3 regions of the Mycolicibacterium pallens genome follow, and region 3 is predicted to be linked to each of the others. Evidence: predicted binding sites of a transcription regulator. Region 3 holds the regulator's gene; each other region holds the start of a gene.
What was found. The regulator LexA, encoded in region 3, represses DNA repair genes until DNA is damaged. The targets are predictions, from matches to a motif close to CGAACANNTGTTCG.

Region 1: the regulator LexA is predicted to act here: its motif matches at 3,532-3,545, upstream of cofD (2-phospho-L-lactate transferase).
Region 2: the regulator LexA is predicted to act here: its motif matches at 1,415-1,428, upstream of K0O64_RS14115 (HNH endonuclease signature motif containing protein).

Annotation. Positions count from the first base shown of each region.
Region 1 is NZ_CP080333.1:1,524,562-1,531,074, forward strand. It holds gene K0O64_RS07410 (DUF559 domain-containing protein) at 1-395, shown strand, start outside; gene K0O64_RS07415 (NUDIX hydrolase) at 390-947, opposite strand; gene K0O64_RS07420 (coenzyme F420-0:L-glutamate ligase) at 944-2,311, opposite strand; gene cofD (2-phospho-L-lactate transferase) at 2,314-3,315, opposite strand; gene K0O64_RS07430 (WhiB family transcriptional regulator) at 3,615-3,974, shown strand; gene K0O64_RS07435 (metallopeptidase family protein) at 4,019-4,441, opposite strand; gene K0O64_RS07440 (DUF3499 domain-containing protein) at 4,604-5,029, shown strand; gene K0O64_RS07445 (phosphomannomutase/phosphoglucomutase) at 5,107-6,498, shown strand; gene K0O64_RS07450 (TobH protein) at 6,495-6,513, shown strand, end outside.
Region 2 is NZ_CP080333.1:2,870,532-2,877,044, forward strand. It holds gene K0O64_RS14110 (cobalt-precorrin-6A reductase) at 1-91, shown strand, start outside; gene K0O64_RS14115 (HNH endonuclease signature motif containing protein) at 67-1,410, opposite strand; gene K0O64_RS14120 (precorrin-2 C(20)-methyltransferase) at 1,529-2,983, opposite strand; gene K0O64_RS14125 (precorrin-8X methylmutase) at 2,980-3,606, opposite strand; gene K0O64_RS14130 (DMT family transporter) at 3,616-4,515, opposite strand; gene K0O64_RS14135 (CGNR zinc finger domain-containing protein) at 4,579-5,187, shown strand; gene cobG (precorrin-3B synthase) at 5,142-6,260, opposite strand; gene K0O64_RS14145 (flavin-containing monooxygenase) at 6,291-6,513, shown strand, end outside.
Region 3 is NZ_CP080333.1:2,328,877-2,335,389, reverse strand. It holds gene K0O64_RS11500 (alpha/beta fold hydrolase) at 1-958, shown strand, start outside; gene K0O64_RS11495 (PhzF family protein) at 982-1,668, shown strand; gene nrdR (transcriptional regulator NrdR) at 1,675-2,139, opposite strand; gene K0O64_RS11485 (LysM peptidoglycan-binding domain-containing protein) at 2,231-2,713, opposite strand; gene lexA (transcriptional repressor LexA) at 2,929-3,624, shown strand; gene K0O64_RS11475 (LGFP repeat-containing protein) at 3,643-5,790, opposite strand; gene K0O64_RS11470 (acyl-CoA dehydrogenase family protein) at 6,011-6,513, opposite strand, start outside.

The DNA.
Region 1 (6,513 bases), 800 kb from region 3:
TCGATTTGATGGACCCTGGCGCAGAGTCGCCCCAGGAGAGCCGCACGCGATTGCTCCTCGTCCGCTCCGGGTTGCCGGTTCCCACAACGCAGATCAAGGTCGTCGATGAATTCGGCCATCTGATAGCGCGCCTCGATATGGGCTGGCCGCAGTGGCGCGTCGCGGTGGAGTTCGACGGGGCTCAGCATTGGCTCGACCCGGTTCAACGCACCCGAGACATCAATCGGTTCGCGGAGTTGGAAGAGTGCGGTTGGCGGATCATCCGGGTCAACAGCCAGTTGCTGCGCACTGCTCCCGGACTGGTCGTCGAACGCGTCGTCACGGCGCTCAGGGCTGCTGGTTGTCCCATCGAGTGGCCACTTGAGACACGCTTTTCGCTCAAATACGTGTCATAAGTGGCCGTTCGACGAAGATCTGGCTCTCCCCACGGACACCAGGTGTTCGACCGCCGCATCGATGCCGTCGGGCAGCGCGTCGACTGGCCACCACCGCAAGTCCAGTGATTCGTCGCTGATCGCGATGTGCGCGTCTTCGGGTGCGCGGGCGATGAACTGCAGATCGAGGTGTCGTGTGGGCACCCCCAGCGAGCAGGTCAGTGCGTGCACATGGATCGCGCCCAATGACGCATCGATGCCCAGGCCGTCGATGCCGGACTCCTCGGTGGCCTCGCGCATCGCGGCGGCCACGATGTCGGCGTCGGAGTCCTCGCAGTGCCCTCCGAGCTGAACCCACCGCCCCAGCCGTGGATGCAGGGTCAGCAGGACTTGGTCACCGGAGTGGTTGACCACCAACGCCGAAGCGGTGATATGGCCTGGGACGCAGGCTCGCTCACAGGCGTCGGTGCGTGCCAGCAGGAACGCCAGCACGGCTTGGCGCAGCGCATCCTGGCCGGCGTCGGGCGCATCCCAGTCCGTCAGCAGTTCGATCGCCGACTCGCGCACGCTCACTTGCGCACCAGCAGATCACCGACCGGCGCCGGGTCGCGAGGCTCGGGCGGCTCGACCGGATAGCCGATCGCGACCGCGCCCAACGGCTCCCAATCCGCAGGCAGGTCAAGGGTTTCCCGGACCAGCTCAGCCGCGAAGATGGTCGAGCCGATCCAGCAGCTGCCCACTCCACGCACGGCCAGCGCCACCAGGAGGGCCTGCACCGCCGCGCCGACCGCGACGGTGAACATGGTGTGCTCGGCCTCGGTGCGAGCCGGGTCGGGATAGTCGTGAGCACCCTCGGGCACCAGGAACGGGATCACGACCTCCGGTGCGTCGTAGAGGATCTGGCCGCGCGCAACGCGCCGCTCGACGGCATCGGCGGGCTTGCCGTCACCGGTCAGGTCGGCACGCCAGGCATCTTTCATCCGGTCCAATAGTGCGGTGCGACGCGTCCGGTCCTGCAACCAGACGAACCGCACCGGCCGGGTGTGGTGCGGGGCCGGCGCGGTGAGCGCCTCGGCGACCGCGGCTTCGATGAGCGTGGGATCCACCGACTCCGGGGCGAACTGGCGCACCGAGCGGCGCAGCAGCTGGGCCTGGCGGCGGCCGAGTTCCAGGGACTCGGCGGTGCCCAGCCAGAACAAGTCGTCCTCGCCGCCGCGCAACAGTCGTGCGGCGGTGGAGCCGTCGTCCTCGAGATCGAGGCCGCGGACCACCGCAACCGGCACCGCGGTCAGCTTGCCCTTCACCAGGTCGGCGGCGGCGGCGATTTCGTCGGCGACGGCGACCTCGGTGACCACCAGTTCGTTGCCATGCCGATCGACGGCGCCGGCGTAACCGTAGAGAACCGGCAGTCCGGCCGAGCCGATCGCAGCGTCGGTCTGCCCGTTGCGCCAGGCGCGGCCCATCGTGTCGGTGACGAGTACCGCGACGTCGACGCCCAGCCGTTCGCGCAGTGCGGTGCGCAGTGCTGCGGCGCTGCCGTCGGGATCGACCGGTAACAGGGCTAATTCGGTGGACCCGACGTTGGAGCCGTCGACGCCCGCGGCCGCCTGCACGATGCCGTTGCGGTTTTCGGTGATCAGCGTCTTACCCTTGCGGGCCAGGACTCGCACCGCTTCGGTGTCGATGAGTGTGCGGCGCAGGGCATCCCGTTCCTCGGGATCCTCGGCTGCCGCGACGATGCGGCCCTCGCATTTGGACATCACCTTGCTGGTGACGACGACGATGTCGCCGTCGCGCAGCCACGGGGCCGCCGCGACCAGCGCGGCGGCCAGGTCGTCGCCGGGGCGAAACTCCGGAAGTCCGGGCACCGGCAGGATTTCGACGGGAGCCGCGGAACCATGGTCGCCGCTCGGCGGCGCCGTTGGACTTGAGCCGATCGTCACCGCTCTACTCCCGCGAGTTCGAGCCCGGCACGCACCATTTCGGCGGTGGCCGACGGATCGGACATCAGCAGAGGGATCGATTTCACGGTCAGCCCGGGGATTTCGGCGTGGTCGCCCTCGGAGATCAACCAGTAGTCGAGAATACCGGTCGCCGACCGAGCGCCGTAGTGACGGGCGACGGCTTGTGACGAGGTTTCGACGCCGATCACCGACAGGCATTCGTCGGCCATGCCGCGCAACGGCTTTCCGCCGATGATGGGGGAGTAGCCGACGACCGGGGCCGGCGTGGAGCGCAGCGCCGCACGCACGCCCGGAATCGCCAGGATTGCACCGATGCTCACCACCGGGTTGGACGGCGCCAGCATGACGACATCGGCGTCGGCGATCGCGTCGACGACACCGGGTCCGGCAGTGGCGTTTTCGGAGCCGACGAACGCGAAACTGTGCGTAGTCACCTGTGCTCGGTAGCGCACCCACCACTCCTGGAAATGAACGGCCTTGCGGTCGCCGGTGTCCGGATCGTCGATCACCACGTGGGTTTCGCACCGGTCGTCACTGGCGGGCAGCAGCGTGGCCCCCGGCGTCCATCGATGGCAGAGCGCCTCGGTCACCTGCGACAGCGGGTACCCGGCCCGCAGCATTTGGCTTCGCACCAAGTGGGTGGCCAGATCTCGGTCGCCCAACCCGAACCAATCCGGTTGCACACCGTAGGCCGCCAATTCCTCTTTCGCATGCCACGTCTCGTTGCGATGTCCCCAGCCCCGCTCGGGATCGATACCTCCACCTAAGGTGTACATACAGGTGTCGAGGTCGGGACAGATGCGCACGCCGTGCATCCACGCGTCGTCGCCGATGTTGACCACGGCGGTCAGCGCGTGATCAAGATCGCCTGTGGCTCCGGATATCTGGCCGGCGAACTGACCCAATCCGAGCAGTCGCTGCACCCCCAGCAGGAAGCGGGCGCCCCCGACGCCGCCGACCAGAACGGTGATCTTCACACCGACCGACACTAGGCGGTCGGCACTTTCGGTGACGCACGCGGTCACGATCAGGTCACTCCGAAGACACGCCGGGGCATCGACTCGCCGAATTATCCAAGGAAAATGGTATTAATTTCGGTTCATTCGCTTGCGCGAACCATCTCAGAAGTGTCTAATCACATCAGTGTCATTTCCCGGTCGGCCCAGCCGGTTTCGGTGTCTCAGACCGTGATTCGACCAGGTGTTCGAACGAGTTGGGCACACTTCAATAGTGGGCGACATGCAAATGATCTACGAAACCAGGTGAGGAGGCGGACATGTCCTATGAGCACGTAATCGGCGCGATGGGGTTGCCGCAGTCCATTCCCGGTTCGCAGACGATGGGGGTTATGGCACGCGCTCACCTGAGTTTGGTGCCAGACCCGATCATCGATGCGACCCCGGAGTCAATCGAAGAGGAAGACCAGTGGCAGGAACGTGCGCTGTGCGCGCAGACCGATCCTGAGGCGTTCTTCCCCGAAAAGGGTGGTTCCACCCGCGAGGCCAAGCGCATCTGCTTGGGCTGCGAAGTCAAAGATGCATGCCTCGAGTACGCCTTGGCGAACGACGAGCGCTTCGGCATCTGGGGCGGACTCTCCGAGCGGGAGCGTCGTCGCCTCAAGCGCGGCATCATCTAGTAACACACGGCTAGTTCGACTGGAGCGGGTCCTCGAGGCCCGCTTTAGTCGTCTTCGAGGGTCGGATCGATGACCGACGGTTCGACTCCGAGATAGGTGGCCACCTGAGCCACCAGAATGTCGTGCAGAAGATCGGTCAGATCGATCGAGTCCTTGGCCCGTCGCTCGATCGGCTTGCGGAACAGCACTATTCGAGCCCGCGTGGAGTTACCGCGGACGTCCACCCCGGCCGGAATCAACCGGGCCAATGCGATCGGCCCATCGGCCACCACTTCGGCGGGCCACTGCACACTGTCCGGGTCCTTCGGCGCAATGCGCGGGATCTCGTCGACGGCGACGTCCAGACCGGTGAGCCGTTGTTGCCACTGCCGCTCGATCGGCTCGTAGGCTTCGAGCACCGCCATGTCGAACCGTTCCGCGCGGCTGCGCCAGCCCGGGACGGTCGGCGGCAGCAGTGGCCCCCGCATCTCACGCCCGCGGCGTGACCCGGGGCTGCCGCCGGACCGGCCACCTCGCCGGGAGCTGCGGGAATCGGCCACGGATGTGATCGTAACGGTTGGGAATCGGCCGCCCGGCGGCTGCGCGTGTTGCCGAGCAACCTGTGAATGAACCGCGATAACCTCACGGGCGTGAATGTTCCTCGTCGCTGCTGCCGGCCTGGATGCCCCCACTATGCGGTGGCGACGCTGACGTTCGTCTACTCCGATTCCACAGCCGTCGTCGGCCCGCTGGCAACCTCCCGCGAACCTCACTCGTGGGATCTGTGCATCGGTCATGCCAACCGGATCACCGCCCCGCGCGGGTGGGAGCTGGTTCGCCACGCCGGCCCGTTGCCGGAGTTCCCCGACGAGGACGACCTCGTCGCGCTCGCCGACGCTGTGCGGGAAGGCCGCGAAATATCGGCGCGGGCACCGATCGCGGGTTTCTCCGATCCCAGCGGCGCCGCCCACGCGCCTGCGACCGGAACTCCGATCATGCCGTCGGCCGCGCATCGGCCCACCACCGCCGGTCGCCGTCGTGGGCACCTGCGGGTACTTCCGGACCCAGCCGACTGACGCGATAGCCGCCCTTGCAGGGAGCCCGGAACAGATAGGCTGGCGGCCAAGAGTCCCTCTCGGTCAGGAGTTCTGTCATGTCGAGGCCCGCCGACGCGGTTCGCGGAGTGATCAAGGCCTATGACGTGCGCGGGTTGGTCGGACAGGAGATCGACGACGCGTTCGTCTCCGACGTCGCCGCCGCGTTCGCCCGCCTGATCCGCGGGGAGGGCGGCGACCGCATCGCGATCGGTTACGACATGCGCAAAAGCTCACCCGCGCTGGCCGACGCGTTCGCCGATGGCGTCACCGCGCAGGGACTCGACGTCGTGCGCATCGGGCTGGCGTCCACCGACCAGCTCTACTTTGCTTCGGGCTTCCTCGGCTGCGCCGGCGCCATGTTCACAGCGAGCCATAATCCGGCCGCCTACAACGGCATCAAGTTGTGCCGCGCCGGTGCGAAACCGGTCGGTGAGGACACCGGGCTGGCAATCATCCGCGATGAGGTGATCGCCGGAGTTCCCGGCTACGACGGCCCGCGAGGGCAGCTGCGCGATCAGGATGTGCTGGCCGACTACGGCCAGTTCCTGCGTTCGCTGGTCGACATGGCCGAGCTGCGCCCGTTGCGCGTGGCGGTCGACGCCGGCAACGGCATGGCCGGGCACACCACGCCCGCGGTACTCGGCCCCATCGAGTCGCTGACCGTGCTGCCGTTGTACTTCGAACTCGACGGTTCCTTCCCCAACCACGAGGCCAATCCGCTGGAGCCGGCCAATCTGGTCGATCTGCAGAAGTTCGTGGTGGAGACCGGTGCCGATATCGGGCTGGCGTTCGACGGCGACGCCGATCGTTGTTTCGTCGTCGACGAACGGGGCGCCCCCGTTTCGCCGTCGGCGGTCACGGCGCTGGTCGCCGGTCGCGAGCTCACCCGGGAGATCGGCGCGACGGTCATCCACAACCTGATCACCTCCCGCGCGGTGCCCGAGCTGGTCGTCGAACGAGGCGGAACGCCGGTGCGTTCGCGGGTCGGGCACTCCTATATCAAGGCGCTGATGGCCGACACCGGTGCCATCTTCGGCGGCGAGCATTCGGCGCACTATTACTTCCGCGACTTCTGGGGCGCCGACTCCGGCATGCTGGCCGCCCTGCACGTGCTGGCCGCATTGGGCGAACAGGACCGGCCGCTGTCGGAACTGATGGCGAACTACCAGCGCTACGAAGCCTCCGGCGAGATCAACTTCCGGGTGGCCGACGCGCCGGCGTGCGTCGAATCGGTTCTGAATACCTTTGGCCGCCAGACTGTTTCGCTGGACCATCTGGATGGGGTGACGGTGGACCTCGGCGATGGGGCCTGGTTCAACCTGCGTACCTCCAACACCGAGCCGCTGCTGCGGCTCAACGTCGAGGCGCGCAGCGCCGAGGAGATCGACGAGATCGTCCGCCGGGTCTCCGACGAGATCGCGGCGCAGTCGAACGGGGCGGCGCCATGAGCGCCGCGCACGCCA
Region 2 (6,513 bases), 540 kb from region 3:
GCCACTGCCCGCGCGGGTGACCGCGGTGGGCAGCGTCGACGAGGCCGTCGCCTGGGTGGCACGCCTTCAGCAGAGCAGCTCCTCCGGGTGATGGAAGTAGTTCACCCGGGATTGCCCGCGATCGAGGTGCGGTGGTGGTATCCATTCGGTTCTGTTGTCCCGTCGACGTTTTCGTGTGGTCCAGCCGGCGGGCCCGGTGTTGACCATGCGGTTATCGCAGCCGCAGGCCAAGGTGAGTTCGTTGATGTCGGTGTTGCCGCCGTCGGCGAAGTCGCGGACGGCATGGTGGACTTGGGTGTGGTAAGCGGGTGCGGTGCAGTCGGGTTTCGCGCAGCCCCTGTCAATGGCGTAGAGCGCGAGCCGTTGTCCGGGAGAGGCGGTACGCCGGGTGCGCCCGTAGTAGAGCTTGATCTCTCGCGGTGACTCGAACACCGTCAAATAGGGGTGCGCACGGGCAGCCATCCGGATGACCGTCGGCATGGGCAGGTAGGTGCCACCACCGGTATGCGCCAGCCCGGCGGCAGACGTCAGCTGCTCGAGCGTGGTGGTAACGACGATGGTGACAGGCAACCCGTTGTGCTGACCGAGCTGACCCGACGAGAGCATCGCCAAACACACCGTCTTGAGTGCATCGTGGGTGCGTTGGGCGGCCGAGCGCATGTCTCTGGTGATCTGTTGTTCGCTCGGTGTGCCGTCCACGCAGGGTGTTTCATCGTCGGGGTTGCAGTAACCCGGCCCGGCGAGCTTCGCATTGGCGGCATCCAGAGCCGCCCGCAATTCCGGATCCGCCCAGCCGGAGATCCTGCTCATCCCGTCGACTTGCTGTGGCCCGACGGTGATCCCGCGTTTGCGGGCCTGGTCGCGTTCGTCGTCGAGGCTGCCGTCCTGGTTGATCATGGCCATCAGCTGATGAGCGAGTTTGCGCAGTGCTTCCGGAGTGAGCCCGCCAGCCAGGCCGCCCAGCTGAGCTTCGGCATGCTCGCGCGTTGCCCCGTCGACCGCTGCGGGGAGATGGTCCATGAAGGACCGGATCACGGCTACGTGGTCGGCGCCGATTTCTCCACGAGCTTGCGCGGCGGCAGTCGCAGGCAGGGCCGGTGAAAGCGGTTCTCCGATAAGGGATTGCCGCGGTCCCAGCTCGGCAGCGTCAGTCAGTCGGCGGGTGGCGTCGGTGCTGCTGATGCCGAGCCGGTGGGTGAGTACAGTTCGCCAGGATTTGGCGCCCACGGCGATGGGAGTGGTTTGGGATTGCAGCTGTGTCAGGACCGTGTGTTCGACCGCGGGCAGCAGCCGGCGCAGCCGCTCGACTCGTTCGAGCGCGAGCAACAGCTCGGGTGCTGCCATGTCGACCGCCGGCAACGCCGCCACCTTGTCCCAGGCGGTCAGTACGTCGTCCAGCGCGTCCAACATGTATCGAACATTAGTTCGATACCCCGACAGAATCGCCCCACTTGTGGCCAGTGTGACCACAGAGCCCAAAGAAAATTTTGAGGCTTGAAAAGCCCTGTGCGAGCGAGCGAGTCGGGCGTCAGCTCGGGTAGCGCCGGAGCGTGAACACCGTGTCGCCGTACCACTGGGTCTGCGATGACCCGACGATCAGCAGGCAGCGCATGTCCACGTCGGCCGGGTCCAGATCACCCAGGCGCACGACCGTCACCGACTCGTGCGGACCGGATACGTCCCGGCCGATCACCACCGGCGTGCCCGGCTCGCGGTGCTCGAGCAGCAGCTCGCGCATCGCGGCGACCTGCCAGGTGCGGCTCTTCGACGCCGGGTTGTAGATCGCCAGCACCAGATCCGCCTCGGCGGCGGCCGAGAGCCGCGACGCGATGATGTCCCACGGCTTGAGCCGATCCGACAGCGAGATCACCGCATAGTCGTGACCCAGCGGCGCGCCGACCCGGCTGGCGACGGCTTGGGCGGCCGTCATCGCCGGGATCACCCGCACCGGCACGTTCGGCCACTGCTTGGCTTCCTCGAGCACCGCGGTGGCCATCGCGAACACACCGGGATCGCCCGAGGAGACCACCGCGACCGCATGTCCCTGCTCGGCCAGCTCACAGGCCAGCCGCGCGCGGGCGGGTTCGTCGGTGTTGTCACTGGGATGACGACGCTGCCCGGGCCGTGTCGGCACCCGGTCCAGATACGGGCCATAGCCGATCAGGTCGGTGGCGGCGGCCAGCTCGGTGCGACTCTGCGGAGTCATCCAGTCCACGTCGCCCGGGCCCAGGCCCACCACCGTCACGCCGCCGGTGACGGGCTTCGCGCGCTCGCCACCCGGCAGGATCGCCAGGGAGAAGTACGGCACGGTCTCGTCGTCGACCTCGCCGGCCGGCAGCACCCGCTGTGCGTCGGTGCTCGCCCGCTCGACGTAGAACGCCTCGTCCAGGCGGCCTGCCATCGAAAGCGCCTCGCGCACATGCGGATACGTGCGGCCCAGCTTCATCACCACCGCGGCGTCAGCGTCGGCGAGGCGGCGGGCCAACTCGCGTACCGGCATGGTGCCGGGCAGCACTGAGAGCACCTCGTCACCGGTCACCAACGGAGTGGAGATGGCTGCCGAGGCGGCGCTCACCGACGTCACGCCCGGGATGATCACTGCGCTGAACCGCTCGGTCAGCCTGGTGTGCATATGCATGTATGAGCTGTAGAACAGTGGATCACCCTCGGCGAGCAGCGCGACATCACGCCCGGCGTCCAGGTGAGCGGCGATCCGCTCGGCGGCCTCGCGGTAGAAGTCCTCCATCGCGCCGGCATAGCCGCCGGGATGTTCGGTGGTCTCGGTGGTGACCGGGTAGACGAGGTGCTCCTCGATCTGGCCGTCGCGCAGATACGGCTCGGCGATGCGCCGCGCGATGCTGCGTCCGTGCCGAGCGCTGTGATAGGCGACGACGTCGGCCGCGCCGATGATGCGGGCGGCCTTGACCGTCACCAGCTCCGGATCACCCGGGCCCAGGCCGACGCCGTACAACACACCCGTCATTCCCGCTCACTCGCAATCGCATTCACGGCGGCCGCTGCCATCGCGCTGCCGCCCCGGCGTCCCGTCACCACGAGGTACTCCATGCCCCGGGGCCGGTCGATCAGTTCCTGCTTGGACTGCGCCGAGCCGACGAACCCCACTGGTCCGCCCAGTACCGACACCGGGCCGGGCACGCCGTCGTCGATGAGTTCCAGCAGCCGGAACAGGGCAGTGGGGGCGTTGCCGATCGCGACGACAGCCCCGGCCAGCCGGTCGGCCCACAGCTCAACCCCGGCGGCCGACCGGGTGTTCCCGGTCCGTTGAGCCAGCTCGGGCGCCCGTGGATCGGCCACCAGCGACACGACTTCATTGCCTGCGGGCAGTCGGGCGGCGGTGATCCCGGCCGCGACCATCGACGAGTCGCACAGGATCGGCGCCCCGGCCACCAGGGCGGCATGCGTTGCGGCGACCACACCGGGCGTGAAGGCCACGTGCTCGGCCACGTCCACCTGCCCGCAGGTGTGGATCAGCCGGACGACCACACGCGCGACATCTTCGGGAAACGGCGTCAGATCGGCTTCGGCGCGAATCGTCGCAAACGACTGCCGATAGATCTCGGCGGCGTCGCGAATGTAGTCGAGCACGCGATCACACTACGGCCCGCTTTCACGGTGACGGTGTGCGACCACCGCGTATGCCGCGACGATCACCAGCGCACACCCAACCAGCTGCAGACCTGTCGGGCGTTCGCCGAGGATCACCATGCCGCCGATCAGTGCCCCGACCGGGGTGAGCAGCAGCAGCACCGAACTGGTTTCGCTGCCGACCTTCGGCGAGAGCTTGGCCACCAATAGCCAGCCCACCAGCTGTCCGGTCAGCGTGACGAGGATCAGCCAGCCGATCGTCGGCCGCGACGGCGTGGTGTCCAGCCCACCCCACCATTGCCCTGCGGCAGCGGCGGTCGCGGCCGCGGTCACCAGCACCACCGCGTAGGTCTGGACCGGAAGCCCCTCCTTGCCGCCCCGGCGCAGGAGGAACAAGAACCCCGAGTAGCAGAGCGCCGCGGCGATCGCGTGCACCGTTCCGCGGCCGGCGTCTCCGTGGCCGGCATGACCGACCAGCCCACCGGTCAGCACCACACCGGTCAGCATGACCGGCAGTGCCATGAGGAATCGCCGCTCGATCCTTTCACGGTCCACCATCCAGGCCAGTAGCGGCACGAGCAGTACCTGGGTGTTGACGAGAACCGTTGACAATCCGGCACCAATTTCACGGATCGCTTCCGTCCACCACAGCATGTCACCGGCGAACAGCGCTCCACAGCATGTGTCCGATAGAATTCCCGACCGAGAAAGCGCTCCGGCGCAACGTCTTTCGCGGATCGCGAGTGCGCCGATCACGGGCAGCGCCAGCAGGCATCTGCCTGTGCTCGCGGTTGCCGCGGTGGTGTCGGCGAGGTCAAGGAAGACGGCGGACGACGCAACGCACAGCGCTCCGACCGCCAATCCGATGCGGGGATCCACGATCTGAATGTGGGTTGTCGGCAGCGGCATGTCAGTTGCGTACCCAGACCTACCTAATAGGTAAAGAGGTCAAAACCCATTAGCATGTTTGGCATGGAGGGAGAGCTCGAATTGCGCGGGGGCCACATCGCTGTGGACTTCGTCAACACCGTCGCGTGGCGCGGTGATTCATCACGCGTTGTCGACCACCTGCAGAGCTATCGAGATCTGGTGGGCTGGGCGATACACGCCGGTGTCGTCGACCCGGCCGAAGCACGGCATTTGCTCACGCAGTGCGCCGAGAGTTCCGCTGCCGCCAGTCGGGCGCTCCGCGACGCCAAGCGGATTCGCGAGGCGTTGCACTCGGTCTGGACCGTCGGCGCGACAGCAGCCGAGTGTGACGTCATCAGCGACGCGTTCGCCCGGACGGCACGTCGACGGCACCTGCGCGAGTGTGGTGGTGCGGTGATGTGGACGGAACGTGAGCTCACCCTGCACACGCCGATCGATCGCATCGTCGTGGCGGCGGTGGACCTGTGGCAGTCGGTCACGCCCGAAGCCATCAAGGCGTGCGGTGACGCCGCCTGCGGCTGGTTGTTCCTCGACACGAGCCGGCGCGGAAACCGCCGTTGGTGCAGCACCGCCGACTGTGGCAATCGCGCGCGAGTTCGGCGCCACTACGAGCGTTCCCGGAACCCCTCCGGTGTCGCGACGAACACCTGACCTGCTGGAGGGCTGCCGCACGCCCGTTCGCAGCCCACGTAGTGAACGTGGCCGCTGGGCAGCCGCGCATCTTCCTCCGTAGCGATTCGGGTGGCCTCGGCGCGCACGTCGGCTAGCGACTTCTCACACCCTGGGCTGCCCACGCAGGCGCTGATGTCCAGCCACGGTGAGTTCTCGTCGAACACCAACCCCATCGGGGCCAGCACCCGTAGCGCGGTATCGGCGACGCCCTCGTCAAGGTCGCATACCAGCAGTGAGCGCCACGGCGTGATGACCACCGGCGCGTCGACGGCCGCGACGAACTCGGCCTGCCGGGCCTGCAGCACACCGAGGGGGATGGCCGCCCCCAGCGCCACCCGCCCGTCGTCCTGCGTGATCCAACCGACCGGCGGGCGCAGCACCGGCGGATACTCCGCTGCCGGGACGGCGCTCACCGCGAAACCCGTCAGCAACGGCGAAAGATCGTCCAATTCGGCTATCCGCCAGGCCTTTCCGCGAATATCGACGAAGCGGCGTGCAATCGTGATCAGTGTCGGCACCACATCGTCGCCGCCTAGCCGGATGCCGGTGTCACGGCCGGCCAGCAGCAGGGCCACCCCGTCGGCGTGCACGTGCACACCGGCGTCGGCGCCCAGCCCGGAGATGTCGCCGCGACCGTCGTCGATCCCGAACAGGAACCTGCCGGGCAGCCGCTGCAACTCCGGATCGGCCCGGATGGCGGCGTCCAACTCGCTGACCCAGGGCCGTACATCGGCCAGTCCAGCGACCCGGCCGGACAGCGGTGAGGCGACGATGTTGCGCACCCGTTCGTGGGTGGGTGACGGCAGCAGGCCCGCGGCGGCCGCGGCCTCGGCGACGGCCGCCGCGTCCCGCACCCCACGCAGCTGCAGATTGCCCCGCACCGTGAGTTCCAGCGTGCCGTTGCCGAACTCGGTGGCCGTGTGCGCCAGCACTTCCAGTTGGCCGGCCGCGATCATTCCGCCGGGCAACCGCAACCGGGCAAGCGCGCCGTCGGCCGCCTGGTGCACCTGCAGGGCACCGGGGCAGGCGTCGTCGTCGCGCAAACGCTTCACCCGTCCACCGTACGGGCGTATGTTCGGGCCATGGCGACGGCTGCCACACCGCGGGTGGGAATCATCGGCGCGGGCATGTCCGGCCTGTGTATGGCCATGAAGCTTCAAGATGCCGGCATCGACTCGTTCGTCGTCTACGAGCAGGCCGCCGATGTCGGTGGAACCTGGCGGGACAACACCTATCCCGGACTGCACTGCGACATCCCATCGCCGTTTTACAGCTACTCGTTCTTTCCGAACTCCGAGTGGTCGC
Region 3 (6,513 bases):
CATTCACGGTTACCGGCGGGCGTTCCGGGTGGCGGGCTCCGGTCCGGCGCTGCTGTTGATCCACGGGATCGGTGACAACTCGACGACCTGGCATTCGGTGCACAGCACGCTTGCCCAGCGGTTCACCGTGATCGCCCCGGACCTGCTCGGGCACGGACAATCCGACAAGCCGCGGGCCGACTACTCGGTGGCGGCCTACGCGAACGGCATGCGCGATCTGCTCAGCGTCCTCGATCTCGACAAGGTCACCGTGGTCGGGCATTCGCTCGGCGGTGGGGTGGCGATGCAATTCGCTTACCAGTTCCCGCAATTGGTCGAGAGGCTGATCCTGGTCAGTGCCGGCGGCGTGACCAAGGAAGTCAATGTCGCACTGCGGGCGGCCTCGCTACCGATGGGCGGTGAGGCGTTGGCGCTGCTGCGGCTGCCGATGGTGCTGCCCGCGTTGCAGGTTGCCGGCCGTGTCCTGGGCAGCGTGTTCGGCTCGACGGGTCTGGGTCGCGACCTGCCCGACGCGCTGCGCATCCTGGCCGACCTGCCCGAGCCGACCGCATCGTCGGCGTTCACCCGCACGCTGCGCTCGGTGGTGGACTGGCGCGGGCAGGTGGTCACCATGCTGGACCGATGTTATTTGACCGAATCCGTTCCTGTGCAACTCATTTGGGGCGATCAAGATGCGGTGATCCCGGTCAGCCATGCACGGATGGCACATTCGGCCATGCCGGGCTCGCGGCTCGAGATCTTCGGCCGCTCCGGGCACTTCCCGTTTCACGACGACCCCGAACGCTTCGTGGAAGTCGTCGAGAAGTTCATCGATTCCACCGCTCCCGCCGAATACGACCAGGACGCCCTGCGGGACCTCCTGCGCAGCGGGCTGTCCGGGCGCGCGGTCACCGGTTCGCTGGACACCCGGGTCGCGGTGCTCGACGCGTTGGAGGCCGACGAGCGCAGCGCCACCTGACTCAGCGGTCGTACAGTCGACATATGACCGTCGACGTGACTGTGCTGCGGGTGTTCACCGATGCGGGAGGCGACTTCGGCAATCCGCTCGGCGTGGTGGACGCGGCCACCGTGCCCGCCGGTGAACGACAACGCATCGCCACCGAATTGGGTTACAGCGAAACGATATTCATCGACCTGCCGACCGATGGATCGACCACCGCGCACGCCCGCATCTTCACCCCGGCCACGGAACTGCCCTTCGCCGGGCATCCCACGGTCGGTGCGGCCTGGTGGTTGCGCGACCGTGGCACGCCGATCCGCACCCTTCAGGTGCCGGCGGGCATCGTCGGAGTCAGCTACGACGACGACCGCACCGCGATCCGCGCTCGCGCGGAATGGTCACCCGAATTCGCCATTCACGATCTGCGTTCGGTGGACGAGGTGTTGGGCGCCGATCCAGACGACTACTCCGATGACGCCGAGCATTACATCTGGGCGTGGGTGGATCGCGATGGAGGACACATCCGGTCGCGGATGTTCGCCTCCGACCTCGGCGTTCCCGAGGATGAGGCGACAGGCTCGGCGGCGGCGCGGATCACCGATTACCTCAGTCGCGACCTGACCATCACACAGGGCAAGGGCTCGCAGATCTATACAACATGGGATCCGGAGGGATGGGTGCTGATCGCTGGCCGCGTGGTCAGTGACGGTGTGCGACAGCTGGATTGAGAAGGTTCAGCCGGAGGTGCCGACGGCGCGATGGGCGCGCAGCGCCTCGATCTCGCGCTCGAAGTCCTCAGCGGAGCTGAACGAGCGGTACACCGACGCGAACCTCAGATAGGCGACTTCGTCGAGTTCGCGAAGCGGCCCAAGAATGGCCAGGCCGACCTCATGGCTGGGGATCTCCGGGGAACCGGCCGCCCGCACGGTGTCCTCGACCTGCTGAGCGAGCAGATTAAGTGCGTCGTCGTCGACGTCGCGGCCCTGACAGGCTCGGCGCACGCCGCTGATGACCTTTTCTCGGCTGAACGGTTCGGTGACGCCGCTGCGCTTCACGACCGCGAGCACTGCGGTTTCCACGGTGGTGAATCGCCGGCCGCATTCGGGGCAGGACCGGCGCCGCCGGATGGCCTGACCTTCGTCGGTCTCGCGGGAGTCGACGACGCGGGAGTCCGGGTTGCGACAGAACGGACAGTGCATGACCGCTCCTTCGCTCCGCCGTGGTCCGATGATTCGAACCACTGAGAGCCTACCTGCGCCGTCTGTCGAGCGGCCACGGCCAGCACGGTGGTCAGCCGATCGGCGCGATGAGCGTCTGCCCGGCGTCCAGTGACGCCGACTCGAGCTTGTTCAGGTCGCGGATGCGTTGCATAACCTGTCCGGCGGGCGCATCCGGTGCGACCCGCCCGGCCAGCTGCTGCAGCGTCTCCCCTGCCTGCACCTGAACGACGGCGAGCTGGTCGGGCATCTGTTCGCTGGCCGCCGGCGAGCCACTGAAGTGGCCGACCATGCCGAGCCACAGCGTGATCAGCGCGGCCACCCCGGCCAGCGCGATCGTCACAGCGGTGCTGACCGGCCTGCGCGTGTGCGGAGCCCGGGAGAAGGCGACACCGGTGCCGCGGTACTGGATCGGCGCGATCGCCGGCCGGGCCGGGTGCGGCCGGTAGGCGCGAGGTCCTGCCGGACGGCGCCGAGCTGGGGCGACGGGCGCGCCGGACGTCCGCCGGTAAACCGGTGCCGGGATGAAAACCTGTCGATCATCGATGACTGTCATGTCTGAAGTCCTTCCCTCGAAGCCGCCGCTGTTCGCTCTTGTGTTCGAAATATACTCGATCATGCGTTCGAAAACCGAACATGTGAGCGAGCGTGTTCGAAGGATAAATCCGACCACCGACAAGTTTTGTTCCGATCACCGTCGATCCGGACCGGATCGCGACACGGTCGAACAAATGTTTGAATTTCTCGACATGCGCGACTACATTCGGCCCCATGAGCGACCGCAGTGAGACATCGGGTACCGACACAAGCCGCCGCGATAACGCCGACTCCGGGCTGACGGAGCGGCAGCGAACCATCCTCGAAGTGATCCGGGCTTCGGTCACCAGCCGCGGCTATCCCCCGAGCATCCGGGAGATCGGCGACGCCGTCGGCCTCACCTCGACATCGTCGGTGGCGCACCAGCTGCGCACCCTCGAGCGCAAGGGCTACCTGCGCCGCGACGCCAACCGACCCCGAGCCGTCGACGTCCGCGGCGCCGATGAGTCCGTCACCCCGGTGCGCACCGAGGTCGCCGGTTCGGATGCCCTGCCCGAGCCGACGTTCGTGCCGGTTCTCGGGCGCATCGCCGCCGGCGGCCCGATCCTGGCCGAGGAGGCCGTCGAGGACGTCTTCCCGCTACCGCGCGAACTGGTCGGCGAGGGTTCGCTGTTCCTGTTGAAGGTCGTCGGCGAATCCATGGTGGACGCCGCGATCTGCGACGGTGACTGGGTCGTGGTCCGTCAGCAGAACGTGGCCGACAACGGCGACATCGTCGCGGCGATGATCGACGGTGAAGCGACGGTCAAGACGTTCAAGCGTACGGGTGGTCAGGTCTGGCTGATGCCGCACAACCCGGCGTTCGACCCGATCGACGGCAACGCCGCCGCCATCCTCGGCAAGGTCGTCACCGTCATCCGCAAGGTCTAGCCGGAGGAGGCGAAAGCCTCACTCCGCCTTGTGGAATCCATTCGCCTGCGCGAGTTCCTCACTGGCGAACCACACCTCGGGCACGGTGTCGTTGTAGAGCGCAGAGTCCGGGGTGTAGTACAGCCCGGAATGCGTATTGGCCTTGACCACATAGCCTTCCGGCGCCTGATAGGGGTCAGACAGCGGAAGGTGGATCGCCGGGCGGTTGGCTGCCGCTTCGGTGTGGACATCCGACGACAACACCTCGGCGGGCGCCGTGGACGCGTCCTCTTCGTCCTCGATGTCGACCACATCGGACTCGACGATGTCGTCGGGGTCCGGCTCGACCGGCTCGGGCTCCGGCTCGAGCTCCGGTTCGGCGGCGCGACGACGCCGCGGCGTGCCGAGCTCACCCAGGTTGAGCCGCCACATCGACTGCGACTCCCCGAGGTTCACCGCTGCATGACGGCCGGAATCGCTTGATTCCTCGTCGTCGAGTTCCTCGACCTCGGCGTACTCCAGTTCGGCAGGGGCCTCGTCGATGTCATCGGCCTCGTAGCCGCCGGCCTGCTCAGCCTCGTCGGGTATGCGGGTCGGCGTGGTGTCGATCGAATCCTGATCGCCGTCGAACACATCTTCGGGGCCCGGCTGCGACTTCTCGCTGTCCTCGGGCGCCCAGCCGAATCCCGGCGCCGCGGCGACCTGTGCGCCGCCACCGTCGGGATAGGTCGAGAACCGCGAGGCGGCAGAGGCCTCGGGCGCGCCGACGGCCTCATGCGGCCAGTGATCGTCGTCGTCGTAGTCCGAGTCGTGAAAGTCGTCCTCGATCTCGTCGCCGGCACGGCGGCGCCGCTGCAGCCACAGCAGGCCCAGCCCGATCACGGCCAGCAGCAACAACACCGGGATGATGATCAGCAGCCACCACCAGTGGAATGCGGACCCCTTGCCGGAGGTGGCGCCCGACGGGCCGGCCTGTGCCCCGGCTGCGGCCGGCACCTGCACACCGGCCAGCGACCCGGCCAGCTCCGGCGGTTTGGTGGTGAATGTGTTGCTGGCCTTGTCCCAGGAGATCTCGCCCCCGCTGAACTTCTGGGTCACGGTGTCGCCGTTGACACTCTGCTCACCGGTCGGCACACCGAGCTTGCCCGTCGCCCCGCCCAGCTTGGCCCAGGCGGCGTTGATCGCACCGCGGACCACGATGGCGCCGTTGTCGGGCGTCCAGAAGATGACCGGCTTGTCGGCCGCGCTGAAGGCGCTGACCCGGCTGTTGGGCGCGCCGCCGTCGGCTTCGGTTCCGGTCGGCAGGCCCAGATCGCCGGTCGGTCCGCCGGCGGCTTCGTACTTGGCCAGGATCGCGCCGGTCACCGCATGCGCGCCGGTGGCCGGTGAGTAAAAGATCTTGCCGCCGGCGTAATCCTGTGCGGCGCCGTCAGTGCCGATGGGCTGCTGGGCACCCTGTCGGGCACCGAGCGGTCCCGAGAGCCCGCCCGCGGCGCGCCAGGCCTGGTTGATCGCCGTCGTCGCGTCGCTCGGCACCTCCACACCGGCCAGGTTGTTGGCCAGTTCGGGCGGCACGGTGCTGAAGGTCTTGGCGGCGGTGTCATACGAGATCTCGCCGCCGGTGAACTTCTGGCTCACGACGCTGCCGTTGTAGGTCTCGTCCGCGGTGGGCACGCCCATCGTGCCCGCCGAACCGCCGAGCTTGTCCCACGCCGCATTGATCGCGCCGCGCACGACCCAGGCGCCGGTGTCGGGAGTCCAGAAGATCGCCGGCTTGTCGCTGGCACTGAAGGTGCTCACGCGACTGTCCGGTCCGACCAGGCCGGGCACCGAATCGATGGTCGGGAAGCCGAGGTCGCTGTCGGCGGGACCGCCGAGCGCGGTGTACTTGTCCAGGATCGCCCCGGTGAGCAGGTGCGCGCCGGTGGCCGGGGTGAAGAAGATCTTGCCGCCGCTGAAGTTCTGGGCGAACCCGTCGCCGACGGCGTAGACGTCGCCGTCCTTGGTGCCTACCGAGGAGGTATCACCACCGGCCGCCTGCCACGCCTGATTGATGGCATCGCTGGCGTCACTCTGGGGGTCCGCGATCGCGCCGGGCGCCCACAGCAGCGCAGCCGCAGCCGTCGCGAAGACGCCGAGCGCCATCCGCCCGACGCCTCTACTGAGACGACTTCCAAGCCTGGTCATGCACTCTCCCCGTAGTTTCGGTCAAGATGCTTCCCCTCATCCTCCGTGTCAACTGTGCTTCAGCACCTCACGACACGCGGCGTTTCTCAGAGATAACCGACGCGTTGACGGGCCAAAATACGCGAAAAGCCCAGGACAAACCTGGGCTCGTCGCCGGCACCCGACGCATCGGTAGCCGCTCGCACATGACCGAAAGAGCAGTTCAGCGCCCTTCGCCGGGCTAGACGCCCAGGCTGCGGCCGATGATTTCCTTCATGATCTCGGTGGTGCCGCCGTAGATGGTCTGGACGCGGGCATCGAGATACGCCTTCGCGACCGGATATTCCCGCATGTAGCCGTAACCGCCGTGCAGCTGCAGGCAGCGGTCGACGAGATGGACCTGCTTCTCGGTCGAGTACCACTTCGCCATCGACGCCTGCTCGGCGGTCAGCTTCTTGTCGAGGTGCAGCCGGATGAATTCGTCGACCATGATGCGGACGGCGGTCGCTTCGGTGGCCAGCTCGGCCAGCAGGAAGCGGCTGTTCTGCTGGCTGCCGATCGGCTTGCCGAACGCCTTGCGCTCCTTGGTGTACTGCAGCGTCTGCTCGAGGACGCTCTCCATGGCCGCGGCCGCCATGACCGCGATGTTGAGGCGCTCCTGCGGGAGGTTCTGCATCAGGTAGATGAAGCCCTGACCCTCCTCACCGAGCAGGTTCTCCGCCGGAACCTTGACGTCGGTGAAGG